DNA from 3 places in the Nonomuraea fastidiosa genome. Region 1 is predicted to be linked to each of the others. Evidence: predicted binding sites of a transcription regulator. Region 1 holds the regulator's gene; each other region holds the start of a gene.
The links. Region 1 encodes HrcA, which represses chaperone genes, less so after heat shock. Its sites were predicted from a motif close to TTGGCACTCTCNNNNNGAGAGTGCCAA; they were not measured.
Positions count from the first base shown of each region.

Region 2: a site for HrcA is predicted at 1,814-1,840, ahead of groES (co-chaperone GroES). Genes of this name have one in related genera too.
Region 3: a site for HrcA is predicted at 1,902-1,928, ahead of groL (chaperonin GroEL). Genes of this name have one in related genera too.

Region 1 is NZ_CP170570.1:5,157,856-5,162,241, reverse strand. Features, by position in the region: gene ACFMQL_RS24015 (16S rRNA (uracil(1498)-N(3))-methyltransferase) at 1-102, opposite strand, end outside; gene dnaJ (molecular chaperone DnaJ) at 99-1,244, opposite strand; gene hrcA (heat-inducible transcriptional repressor HrcA) at 1,256-2,269, opposite strand; gene ACFMQL_RS24000 (hypothetical protein) at 2,696-3,190, shown strand; gene ACFMQL_RS23995 (DUF3097 domain-containing protein) at 3,209-4,018, shown strand; gene ACFMQL_RS23990 (DUF4870 domain-containing protein) at 4,015-4,386, shown strand, end outside.
Region 2 is NZ_CP170570.1:3,854,559-3,858,944, reverse strand. Features, by position in the region: gene groL (chaperonin GroEL) at 1-1,340, opposite strand, end outside; gene groES (co-chaperone GroES) at 1,413-1,727, opposite strand; partial or broken gene ACFMQL_RS17940 (methyltransferase domain-containing protein) at 2,211-3,391, shown strand; gene ACFMQL_RS17935 (hypothetical protein) at 3,586-4,386, shown strand, end outside.
Region 3 is NZ_CP170570.1:2,398,043-2,402,428, reverse strand. Features, by position in the region: gene thrC (threonine synthase) at 1-941, shown strand, start outside; gene ACFMQL_RS10830 (MoaD/ThiS family protein) at 967-1,242, shown strand; gene ACFMQL_RS10825 (cold-shock protein) at 1,485-1,685, shown strand; gene groL (chaperonin GroEL) at 2,036-3,667, shown strand; gene ACFMQL_RS10815 (YbhB/YbcL family Raf kinase inhibitor-like protein) at 3,982-4,386, opposite strand, start outside.

The DNA of each region.
Region 1 (4,386 bases):
CAGCCGGCGCACGGCGGCCGCGTGCCGCCCCTCGGGGCCCTCCAGCGTCAGCTCGGCCCCGTCGAGGCGCTCGCGCTCGCAGAGGAAGACCGGCGCCGTCACCGGCCGTTGAAGGCGTCACGCAGGCGGGAGAAAAAACCCTGCTGACCCGGTGCGAACTTGCCAGGCGGGCGCTCCTCACCTCGCAGCCTGGCCAGCTCGCGCAGCAACTCCTCCTGAGCGGAGTCGAGGCGGGTCGGCGTCTCGACGTTGACGTGGATGAGCAGGTCGCCCCTGCCGGACTCGTTGAGCCGCTGGACGCCCCTGCCGTACATGGTGATGACCTGGCCGGACTGCGTGCCTGGCCGGACGTCGACCTCTTCGGTGCCGTCGAGGGTGTCCACCGTCAGCACGGTGCCGAGCGCCGCGGCCGTCATCGGGATCTGCACGGTGCAGTGGAGGTCGTCACCGCGCCGTTCGAAGATCTCGTGGGGCCGCTCGGCGATCTCCAGGAACAGGTCTCCGGGCGGGCCGCCGCCGGGGCCGACCTCGCCCTCGCCGGCGAGCTGGATGTGGGTGCCGTCCTCGACGCCCGCGGGGATGCGGACCTTGATCGTACGGCGGGTGCGCACCCGGCCGTCGCCGGAGCACTCCTGGCAGGGGTGGCGGATGATGGTGCCGAAGCCGCCGCACTGCGGGCAGGGACGCGAGGTCATGACCTGGCCCAGGAAGGACCGCGTGACCTGGGAGATCTCGCCGCGCCCGCTGCACATGTCACAGGTGTCGGGGTGGGTGCCGGGTGCGGTGCCGGCCCCGTGGCAGACGTCGCAGAGCACGGCCGTGTCCACGGCGAGCTCGCGGGTCGTGCCGAAGGCCGTCTCGCGCAGGTCGAGCTCGACCCTGATCGTGGCGTTGCGGCCCCTGCGGGCACGCGAGCGCGGCCCCCTGGCACCGGTGGCGGTGCCGAAGAAGGCGTCCATGATGTCGCTGAACGGGAAGCCCGCTCCGAACCCGCCGGCACCGGCGCCCGCTCCCGCACCGCCGCCGCCGAAGGGGTCGCCACCCAGGTCGTACATCTGGCGCTTGTTCGGGTCGGACAGCACCTCGTAGGCCTGCGTGATCTCTTTGAACCGCTCCTGGGTGTCAGGATCGGGGTTCACGTCAGGGTGCAGCTCGCGAGCGAGCCGGCGGTACGCCTTTTTGATCTCGTCCTGACTTGCGTCACGGCGCACCCCGAGGGTGGCGTAGTAGTCGCTGTTTGCCACTTATCGACCTCTTATGATGCAGCCAGGATCTGGCTGACGTAGCGTGCCACCGCGCGTACGGCGCCCATCGTCACGGGGTAGTCCATCCTGGTCGGGCCCAGAACGCCGAGCCGGGCGAGTTGGTTGTCGCCAGAACCGTATCCGGTCGCGACGACGGATGTGCCCCGCAGGTAGGGGTTTTCCGATCCGATGCGCACGGTGAGCGCGGACGGGGTGTCTGAGGATGTCTCGCCGAGCAGCCGCATGAGGACGACCTGCTCCTCAAGCGCCTCCAGCACGTCGCGCAGACCGGTGGCGAAGTCGGCGCCGGCGAGGTTGGCCGCTCCGGCGAACACGACCTTCTCGTCGTGCCGTTCGACCAGCGTCTCGAGCAGCACGGAGAGGATCGTCGCCGCGGCGGGCCGGTCTTCGACGGGAAGCCTTTCCGGCAGGTCGGCGACCAGCTCGGGCACGGCGCTCAAGCCGCAGCCGTCGAGGCAGGCGTTGAGCACGGCGCGCAGGTTGGCGATGCGGTGGTCCTCCACCACTTCCGGCAGCTCCACCACCCGCTGCTCGACGCGGCCGGTGTTGGTGATGAGCACGAGCATGACCCGCCGCTCGGTCAGGGGAACGAGCTCGACGTGCCGGACCGTCGAGCGGGTGAGCGTCGGGTATTGGACGACCGCGACCTGCCGGGTGAGCTGCGCCAGCAGCCGGACCGTACGGGTGACCACGTCGTCGAGGTCGACGGCGCCCGCGAGGAACGTCTCGATGGCCCGCCGCTCGGCCGCCGACAGCGGCTTGACCTGCGAGAGCCGGTCGACGAACAGGCGGTAGCCCTTGTCCGTCGGCACGCGGCCCGCGCTGGTGTGTGGCTGGGTGATGTAGCCTTCCTCCTCCAGCGCGGCCATGTCGTTCCTGACCGTCGCCGGGGAGACCTTCAGATTGTGACGCTCGGCCAGCGCCTTGGAGCCCACCGGTTCGTTGGTGGACACGTAGTCTTCGACAATGGCCCGGAGCACCGCCAGCTTCCGATCGTCGAGCACGTGCTCACCTCCTGCCTCTGTCCCTTACAGGAACGTGGTGTCTAGCACTCTGTGTTCCCGAGTGCCAAGTGTACGGCTCTCGGTCACAAGGTGCGATAACACCGCGTCCCAACTGCTTCTGGCTTCCTGAGAGCAGCAGGCCTCACACTTGCCCTCATGACCGACGATTCCCGGCCCCCGACGTACGGCCCGCCGCCCGGCCACGGACCGGCACCGTACGGACAGCCGCCGTGGCAGCCTCCGCAGGAACCACCCCAATACGGCCGGCAGCCCGTACCTCCACAGGGCCCACCGCCGTACGGTGGCCCGGGTCAGTTCGGCCCGCCATCTCAGTACGGACAATACGGCCAACAGACCCAATTTCCACCACGAATCGACTCCAAAGCCATAAAGCCCAGCCTGTGGTGGATCGCGGCCGCCTGGGGAGTGTTCCTGGCCTGCGCGGCGGCCGGGATCGTGCTGTTCGCGAACGGTATGGGCGCCGCCTCTGACCTGGTGCCCAAACAGACGTTCGCGTCCGGCGAAAAGATCACGGTGACGGTGGACCCGGCCGACAAGCCCGGCGTCTACCTCGCGAGCGACACCCAGGTCACCTATGACTGCTCCATCAGCGGGGACGCCAAGCTGGCCAAGACCCCCGACCGGCGGATGATCGAGGCGGGAGACGCGGTCTGGGAGCAGTTCCTCGTGATCAACGCCCCGGCCAAGGGCGACTACGAGCTGACCTGCGTCAACGAGGAGAAGGCCACCGTGCGCTACGGCGTCGGCCGCGACTCCTACTCCGTCGTGACCGGTGTCGCCGACGGCATGATCACCATCATCGCCGTCTCGGGCGCCGGGCTGCTCGCCGCCGTCGCAGGCACGATCGTCGTCCTCGTCCGCCGCAGCGGCGCCCGCAAGCGCCTTGCGGTCAGCGGGTGATTTGCTACGGTCCCCCCTGTGTACGAGGGCGATGTTCTGGCGGGAAACTGGCGGCGGCCGGGCAAGGGGAAGATCCCCAAGGTGCCCGCCGAGCGGGACCTCGTCGTGGAGGACGCCGACAGCGGCTTCTGCGGCGCCGTGGTGGCGTGCGACAAGGAGGCCGTCACCCTTGAAGACCGGTTCGGCAACCGCCGGCTCTTCCCGCTCGCGCCCGCCGCGTTCCTGCTCGAGGGCAAGCCCGTCACGCTGATACGCCCTGCCGCGCCCGCCCCCGCGGGCCCCAGGCGCAGCGCGTCGGGCTCCATCGCCGTCGAGGGCCTGCGGGCGCGAGTGGCCCGGCAGAGCCGCATCTACGTCGAGGGCGTCCACGACGCCGCGCTCGTCGAGAAGATCTGGGGCCACGACCTGCGGGTCGAAGGCGTGGTCGTCGAATACCTCGAAGGCATCGACCACCTGCCCGCCATCGTCGAAGAGTTCCGCCCCGAGCCGGGGCGGCGGCTCGGCGTGCTCGTCGACCACCTGGTGCCCGGCTCCAAGGAGAGCCGGATCGCCGCCGAGATCACCTCCCCCGATGTGCTCGTGGTCGGCCACCCGTTCGTCGACATCTGGCAGGCGGTCAAACCGTCCGTGCTGCGCATCCCGGCCTGGCCGGAGGTGCCGCGCGGCGTGCCGTGGAAGGAGGGTGTCATCGCCGCGCTGGGCTGGCGCATGGAGCCCGCGGAGGCGTGGCGGCGCATCCTCGGCGCCGTCTCGACGTACACGGACCTGGAGCCGGCGCTGCTCGGCCGGGTCGAGGAGCTGATCGACTTCGTTACGGAGGCACCATGAGCCAAGACCCCCATGCCGGCCAGGACCCGCCCCGACCTTCCCCCGACGACGACGCGACCCGCAAGGTGAGCGCGGCGGACGCCGACGCCACCCGCAAGTTCTCCCCCGCCGACATGCCGCCGCCCGCGCCGGGCTCTGGCCCGCAGCCGGGCCCGCCGCCGTACGGACAGCAGCCCGACTCCGCACCCGGCTACGGCGCACCATCCGATTCCGCACCCGGCTACGGCCCGCCATCCGACTCCCCACCCGGCTACGGCACGCAGCCCGGTTCGACGCCCGGCTCGGCCCCTGGTTACGGCGCGCAACCCGGCTCCGCACCCGGCTACGGCGCACAGCCCGGTTCAACCCCCGGATACGGGCAGCAACCC
Region 2 (4,386 bases), 1.3 Mb from region 1:
GGCTCGACGAGCGAGCGGCGCACGATGCTGACGCCGGTGGCCTCGTCGCCGGTCAGGCCGAGGTCGTCGAGGTCCTTGGAGGCGTGGATCAGCGCGGAGCCACCGCCGGAGACGATGCCCTCCTCGATGGCGGCGCGGGTCGCGGAGATCGCGTCCTCGAGGCGGTGCTTCTTCTCCTTCAGCTCGACCTCGGTGGCGGCGCCGACGCGCAGCACGCACACACCGCCGGCCAGCTTGGCCAGACGCTCCTGCAGCTTCTCGCGGTCCCAGTCGGAGTCGGACTGCTCGATGGCAATCTTGATCTCCTTGATGCGGTCCTCGATGGCCTGCGCGTCACCGGCGCCGTCGACGATGGTCGTGGTGTCCTTGGTGACGACGACGCGGCGGGCCGTGCCGAGCACCTCGATGCCGACGTGCTCCAGCTTGAGGCCGACCTCCTCGCTGACGACCTGGCCGCCGGTGAGGATGGCCATGTCCTGCAGCATCGCCTTGCGGCGGTCGCCGAAGCCCGGGGCCTTGACGGCGACGGAGGTGAAGGTGCCGCGGATCTTGTTGGTGACCAGGACGGCCAGGGCCTCGCCCTCGACGTCCTCGGCGACCACGAGCAGCGGCTTCTTGGTCTGGGCGACCTTCTCCAGCAGCGGCAGGAAGTCCGCGATGGAGGAGATCTTGCCCTGGTGGAGCAGGATGTAGGCGTCCTCGAGGACGGTCTCCATCCGCTCGGGGTCGGTCACCATGTAGGCCGACAGGTAGCCCTTGTCGAACTGCATGCCCTCGGTGAACTCGAGCTCCATGCCCATGGCATTGGACTCTTCGACGGTGAGGACACCGTCCTTGCCCACCTTGTCGAAGGCCTCGGCGATCAGGTTGCCGATCTGCGCGTCCTGCGCGGAGATCGTCGCGACGTTGGCGATCTCGTTCTTGTCGGCGACCTCGCGGGCGCTCGACAGCAGGCGGTCGCTGATCTCCTTGGCGGCCTTGTCGATGCCGCGCTTGAGCGCCAGCGGCGAGGCGCCGGCGGCGACGTTGCGCAGGCCCTCACGGACCATGGCCTGGGCCAGGACGGTCGCGGTGGTGGTGCCGTCACCCGCGATGTCGTTGGTCTTGGTGGCCACTTCCTTGGCGAGCTGGGCGCCGAGGTTCTCGTAGCGCTCCTCCAGCTCGATCTCACGAGCGATGGTCACACCGTCGTTCGTGATCGTCGGCGCACCGAACTTCTTGTCGATGACGACGTTACGGCCACGCGGGCCGAGCGTTACCTTGACGGCGTCGGCGAGGGCGTTGACGCCGCGCTCGAGCGCGCGACGGGCGTCCTCGTCGAACTCCAGGATCTTCGCCATTGCTGAAAGTCCTCTCCTAGCGTCGAAAGCCCCGGCCGCCCTCAAGAGCGCCCGGGGCTCGACACATCCGGCTTACTTCTCGATGATCGCGAGAACGTCGCGGGCGGAGAGCACGAGGTACTCCTCGCCGCCGTACTTGACCTCGGTGCCGCCGTACTTGCTGTAGAGGACGATGTCGCCCTCAGAGACGTCGAGCGGGATCCGCTTCTCGCCGTCCTCGTCCCAGTTGCCGGGGCCCACCGCCAGGACCTTGCCCTCCTGCGGCTTCTCCTTGGCAGTGTCCGGAATGACCAGGCCGGACGCGGTGGTCTGCTCGGCCTCAAGCGGCTGAACCACGATGCGGTCGCCGAGCGGCTTAACGGGAACCTTGGTGGCGGTCGTCACGATCGGACCTCCCCTTCAGATTTCGATGATCTAGAAGAGGCGACCAGCTGGGCCTGCCGTCGCGGGTGTCAGACCTGCCTCGTCGCACGTTGGCACTCTCAAGGGGAGAGTGCCAACAGGAAACATATGCAAGAGGGGCTTGACAGTCAACACGAACGCGTCTGCCGACAGCGACCGGGGCTCGTGGAAAGGCCCTGTGACCTCGTTCAGTGTCCCACGTGCCCGAGATGTCCCGCCCCACCGCCGCACCGCGTCCGTCCATCTGTACGTGTGCGGCGCCCGGCGTGTCCTGCTCCACCGTCGCACTGCATCCGTCCGTCTTCTACGTGTGCGGCGCCCGGCTGTCCCGCCCCACCCCGCACCGCGTCCGCCCGTACGTGCACAGCGCCCGGCGTGTCCTGCCCTACCCCGCCCGCACGTTTTCTACCCATAAGAGCAAGCGCCCTCGTGCCGAGGAGGGCGCGCGTGGCGCTAACGTCGGGTGGCGTGGACCTCGACGCCTTCACCGAGCTGCTGACCCCGCGCGGCCTGCGGGCACTCGCCGAGGCGGGCGAGCTGGTGGGGGCCGATCCGGTGGCCGCGGCCACGACGTTGCGCAAGACGTACGACGCGGCGCTGACCTCCGCCGCGCTCACCCAGGCGGGGCTGCGGCAGCGGGCCAGGGCCAAGTTCGGCGCGGACGCGGGCCGCATGTTCTTCACACCGCACGGCCTCGAACAGGCCACCCGCCCCGAGGTCGCCGAGCACCGCGCGCGCCGCCTGCTCACCCTTATCACCCCTGGGCGCGGGCGGGTGGCCGACGCCTGCTGCGGCATCGGCGGCGACCTGCTCGCGCTGGCCAAGGCGGGGTGCACGGTGACGGCCGTGGACGCCGACCCGCTGACGGCGGCCGTGGCGCGGGCGAACGCGGAGGCGTTCGGGCTGGGCGACCGGGTGACGGTGCGGGTGGGCGACGCGGCCGAGGTGCGGCCCGAGGAGTACGACGTGCTGTTCGCCGACCCGGCCAGGCGCACGGGCAAGGGCAGGACGTTCGACCCCATGGCGTACTCGCCGCCCTGGCCGGTGGTGCTCGACCTGGTCTCGCGCGCCGGTCTCGCCTGCCTCAAGGTCGCTCCCGGCATCCCGTACGAGTTCATCCCCGATGGCGCGCTGGCCGAGTGGATCTCGTACAAGGGGGAGGTCAAAGAGGCCACGCTGTGGGCGGAGCCGGCGTGACCGGCGGCAGGCGCGCGACGCTGCTGCCCGGCGGCCACGAGCTGGCCGCCACCGGCGTCACGGCTCCGGTGGGCCCGCCCGGCCGCTACCTGTACGAGCCCGACGGCGCCGCCGTGCGCGCGCACCTCGTCGGTGAGGTGGCCGAGCTGGTCGGCGGGCGGCTGCTCGACCCGATGATCGCGTACGTGACGAGCGACGCCGCGACGGACACCCCATGGGCCGCCAGATACGAAATAGAGGACGTCATCCCTTTCAATCTGAAAAAGCTACGCGCCGCCCTCCGAGAGCGACAAATCGGCAATGTCACCATCAAGAAGCGCGGCTCCGCCGTCGACATCGAACGCCTTCGCGCCGATTTGCGACTCAGCGGCGACAACGCCATGGTCATCGTCCTGACCAGGATTCTCGACAAACCCTCGGTAATCCTCTGCAAGCCCTCCTCACCTGCCTGAATCTCCAAATTCGGCCATCGAACCGTTTTCCTCGATCTTTCTCCTCGCGTCTGACGGACCTTGCTCCAGCGGCTAAGGTAGCCGGGCGGGAGTTCTCCCCCTATTGCGGTTAACCGCGTTCTCGCTCTTTCAGATATGAACCGGACCTACCCGACCACTGCGCGGCAGTCCGTCGGCGAGCGAAGGAGCTTTCGGTGGACCATTCCAACCACACCACCCTTCTCCAATCGGGCGCGTACAACGCCGACGTCGTCCCCAAGAGGATGCGAGACCTGCTCGCGCGTGCCGCACAGGACCACGTCTACGAGCAGCGCACCCAGGGCGCGGTGCTCGACGAGATCCGCCAGCGTCTTGAGGGCATGGAATGGCTGCTGCGCGAGGTGCGCGAACGCGAGCTCGGCGGGCTGAGCGGCTCCCTTGAGGCGGTGAACGGGCGGCTCGACGAGATCGCCGTCAAGCCGCCGATGTGGGCGGAGGGCCTGGCCCAGCACGTCGAGGCCGTACGCGACCACGTGGACGCCGTGGGCGACAGGGTCGGCTCGGTGGACGCCAGGATGTCCCCCATCACCGACCTGCCCAGCCTGTGGGCCGACCTCGGCACCGTCGGTGAGAGCGTGGACGAGGCGCTCAACCGCCTCCAGTCGGTGCTCGACACCACCGACGGCATCACCAAGGGCATGGCCGACTTCGCCGCCACCCTGAAGGGGCTCAACGCCAGCATGGAGGCCGCGGCCGGGCGTTTCACCCGGCTCGACCGGTCGATGGCGGAGCTGACCTCCCGTACGGACCGGGTCGAGGTCGCCGTATCCGACCTGTCGGAACACCTCACCAGCAGGATCGACGACACCGCCCAGCGCCTCGCGGCCCGGCTGGACGAGACCGACAAGCGGCTGACGTCCCGGCTCGACGAGACCGACCAGCGGCTCACCGCCCGGCTCGGCGAGACCGACCAGCGGCTGAGCACCCGCCTCGACGAGACCGACCAGCGGCTCGCC
Region 3 (4,386 bases), 2.8 Mb from region 1:
ACGTGAAGGACGACTCGGGCAACCCCACCCACTCGTTCAAAGACCGGGTCGTCGCCATGGCCGTGGAAGCGGCCAGGAACTTCGGATTCCACACCCTTTCCTGCTCCTCCACCGGCAACCTCGCGGGCGCGGTCACCGCCGCCGCGGCGCGCGCCGGGCTGGAGGCGTGCGTGTTCATCCCGGCCAACCTGGAGCAGGCGAAAATCGCCATGGCGCGGGTCTTCGGCGGCAAGCTCATCGGCATCGAGGGCACGTACGACGACGTCAACCGGTTCTGCTCGGAGCTCATCGGCGACCCGCTCGGCGACAAGTGGGGCTTCGTCAACGTCAACCTGCGGCCCTACTACGCGGAGGGCTCCAAGACGCTCGCGTACGAGATCGCCGAGCAGCTCGGCTGGCGGCTGCCCGAGCAGATCATCATCCCCATCGCCTCCGGCTCCCAGCTCACGAAGATCGACAAGGGCTTCCAGGAGCTCATCAAGCTGGGGCTCGTCGAGGACACGCCGTACAAGATCTTCGGCGCGCAGGCGGCCGGGTGCTCGCCGGTGTCCACCGCGTTCAAGGCGGGCCACGACGTCGTGCGGCCGGTCAAGCCCGACACCATCGCCAAGTCGCTGGCCATCGGCAACCCGGCCGACGGGCCGTACGTGCTGGACATCGCCCGGCGCACCGGCGGGGCCGTCGAGGACGTCACCGACGAGGAGATCGTGGCCGCCATCAAGCTGCTGGCCTCGACGGAGGGCGTCTTCGCCGAGACCGCGGGCGGCGTCACGGTGGGCGTGCTGAAGAAGCTCACCGAGAACGGCGTGCTCGACCCCGAGGCCCTGACCGTGGTGCTCAACACCGGTGACGGGCTCAAGACGCTCGACGCGATCAGCGACGACGCCGTACCCACGGCCGTGATCCGGCCCTCCCTCGACGCGTTCCGCGCGACTGTCTGATCAATCAGGAAAGGCGACTTTAACCATGAGCGTTTCTGTGCGGATTCCCACCATTCTGCGCACATACACCGGGGGCAACGCCGAGGTCAGTGGCGAGGGCGCGACTCTTCGTGACGTGCTCACCAAGCTCGACGCGGACTACCCGGGCATCGGCGCCAGAATTCTGGATGAATCGGGCAAGATTCGTCGTTTTGTCAACGTTTACGTGGGAGAAGAGGACGTCCGATTCGCCCAGGGGCTCGACACTCCGGCCCCCGACGGCGTTCAGATCTCCATCATCCCGGCCGTCGCCGGCGGCTGAGTGTCGAGGATCACATCCTGAAGGCGCCCCTAGTGGGCGCCTTCTCCTTTTCCAGGCCCAATTCAACGTTGAACGACCTTCGGATGGGTGAAATAGGCTGTTTGCAGATTGACTCTGTTGCCAAACCCCTTGCCACAGGTATGGTCGAGGCGATCGTCCGGCTGATTTTCCGTTAAGTCGGGCGATTACAGGTCTCGCGGAGGAATGGGCGAGATCTGGTAGACCAGTAAGAGGAGTCGGAAGTGGCGCAGGGCACCGTCAAGTGGTTCAACGCGGACAAGGGCTACGGCTTCATCGCGGTAGACGGTGGTAAGGATGTATTCGTCCATTACTCAGCGATCCTGATGGACGGGTACCGATCTCTCGAGCAGGGACAGCGCGTCGAGTTCGAGATCACGCAGGGCCAGAAGGGACCGCAGGCGGAGTCCGTCCGCACTGTCTGATCCACGACCTGGTACGCACCGGGTGGGTTCGCACGGCAGCGCAGTCCGTGCGAGCCCTCATCACTCTTTCGTCGACTCGCGTACGGTGGGCCGCCCGGCGGCTCGCCGTACCGGCGCATATGAGCGCAGACCAGCAAAAGGCCGTTGACCTGGGAGAAAGCAGGGAGAGCAGGGGCGTTCGCTTGCACTCGGCAGGGTAGAGTGCTAAACAGTTCGTTGGCACTCTGTGCAGTAGAGTGCCAACACCGGATCGGGACGATGGGGTCTGCCGAAGGAGATGCTGACCCATGCCGTCGCGGGCGTCGGCTCGGTCCACGACAAGCCACCCTGCAACTGGGAGGTCTAGCCTTATGGCAGCCAAGATGATCGCGTTTGACGAGGACGCCCGGCGCGGTCTCGAGCGCGGTATGAACCAGCTCGCCGACGCCGTGAAGGTGACCCTGGGCCCGAAGGGCCGCAACGTCGTGCTGGAGAAGAAGTGGGGCGCCCCCACGATCACCAACGACGGTGTGTCCATCGCCAAGGAGATCGAGCTCGAGGACCCCTGGGAGAAGATCGGCGCCGAGCTGGTCAAGGAGGTCGCCAAGAAGACCGACGACGTGGCCGGTGACGGCACCACCACGGCCACCGTGCTCGCCCAGGCGCTGGTGCGCGAGGGTCTGCGTAACGTCGCCGCCGGGGCCAACCCGATGGCCCTGAAGAAGGGCATCGAGGCCGCCGTCGAGCGCGTCAGCGAGGAGCTCTCCAAGCTGGCCAAGGACGTGGAGACCAAGGAGCAGATCGCTTCGACCGCCTCCATCTCCGCCGCCGACCCCGAGATCGGCTCGCTCATCGCCGAGGCGATGGACAAGGTCGGCAAGGAAGGCGTCATCACCGTCGAGGAGAGCAACACCTTCGGCCTGGAGCTCGAGCTCACCGAGGGTATGCGCTTCGACAAGGGCATGACCTCGATGTACTTCGTGACCGACTCCGACCGCATGGAGGCCGTTCTCGAAGACCCCTACATCCTGATCGTCAACAGCAAGGTCTCCGCCAACAAGGACCTGCTGCCGCTGCTCGACAAGGTCGTCCAGTCGGGCAAGCCGCTGCTGATCATCGCCGAGGACATCGAGGGCGAGGCCCTGGCCACCCTGGTCGTCAACAAGATCCGCGGCCTGTTCCGCTCCGTCGCCGTCAAGGCTCCGGGCTTCGGTGACCGCCGCAAGGCGATGCTCAACGACATCGCGATCCTGACCGGCGGCCAGGTCATCGCCGAGGAGGTCGGTCTCAAGCTCGAGAACGCCACCCTCGACCTGCTCGGCCGCGCCCGCAAGGTCGTCGTGACCAAGGACGAGACCACGATCGTCGACGGCGCCGGTGACGCCGAGCAGATCGCCGGCCGGGTCAACGAGATCCGCGCCGAGATCGAGCGCACCGACTCCGACTACGACCGCGAGAAGCTCCAGGAGCGTCTGGCCAAGCTGGCCGGCGGTGTCGCCGTCATCAAGGCCGGTGCCGCCACCGAGGTCGAGCTCAAGGAGCGCAAGCACCGCATCGAGGACGCCGTCCGCAACGCGAAGGCGGCCGTCGAGGAGGGCATCGTCCCCGGCGGTGGCGTGGCGCTGCTGCAGGCCGGCGCCAAGGCCTTCGACAAGCTGGAGCTCAACGGCGACGAGGCCACCGGTGCCGCCATCGTCAAGAAGGCGCTGGAGGAGCCGCTCAAGCAGATCGCGGTCAACGCCGGCCTCGAGGGCGGCGTCGTGGTCGAGCGCGTCCGCAACCTCACCCCGGGTGAGGGCCTCAACGCCGCGACCGGCGAGTACGTCAACATGTTCGAGTCCGGCATCATCGACCCGGCCAAGGTGACGCGCTCCGCGCTGCAGAACGCCGCCTCCATCGCGGCGCTGTTCCTGACCACCGAGGCCGTCATCGCCGAGAAGCCGGAGAAGGCTCCGGCTGCTGCCGGCGCGGGCATGCCCGGCGGCGGCGACATGGACTTCTAAGTCTTCATCCGTCGCACAGACGAAGAGCGGTCCGGGATTCTCCGGGCCGCTCTTTCTTGTCGACCGGCCGGTACGTTCCGTATGGGATCCGCTACCTCTGGCGAGGAAGGGGGAGTGGCCGCGACTTCCCCTGGCACGAACACGAAGGAGTGGCGGATGTTCGCTTGCGGCAAGCGCACGCCGCTCGACGTCTCGCGGACGGTCGCTCGCTGCGGCGCGTGCCGGAACGCGTTCGCCGGAAAAGGGGGCGTGAAAAAGGGCCTGCCGGGAAAGGACCGGCAGGCCCGTCGGAAAAGGTCACTCGGATGGGCTGATCAGACGCCGAAGTGGGCGACGATGAAGCCGCGGGCCAGCAGATTGGCGTTGATGTTGAAGCCGACCACGGCGGGGCTGGCGTCGCTGTCCACACCCAGCTTCTCGACGCTCAGCGCGTGCACGGTGAACACGTAGCGGTGCGGGTCACCGGGCGGCGGGGCGGCGCCGCCGTACGCCTTGGTGCCGTAGTCGGTGCGGGCGTGCACGGCGCCCTCGGGCAGGCCCTTGAAGTCGGGGGCCGTGCCGGCGCCCGTGGGCAGCTCGGTCACCGAGGCGGGCAGGTCGAACAGCACCCAGTGCCAGAAGCCGCTGCCGGTGGGCGCGTCGGGGTCGAAGCAGGTGACGGCGTAGCCGCGGGTGCCGTCGGGAGCACCGGACCAGCGCAGGTGCGGCGACAGGTTGCC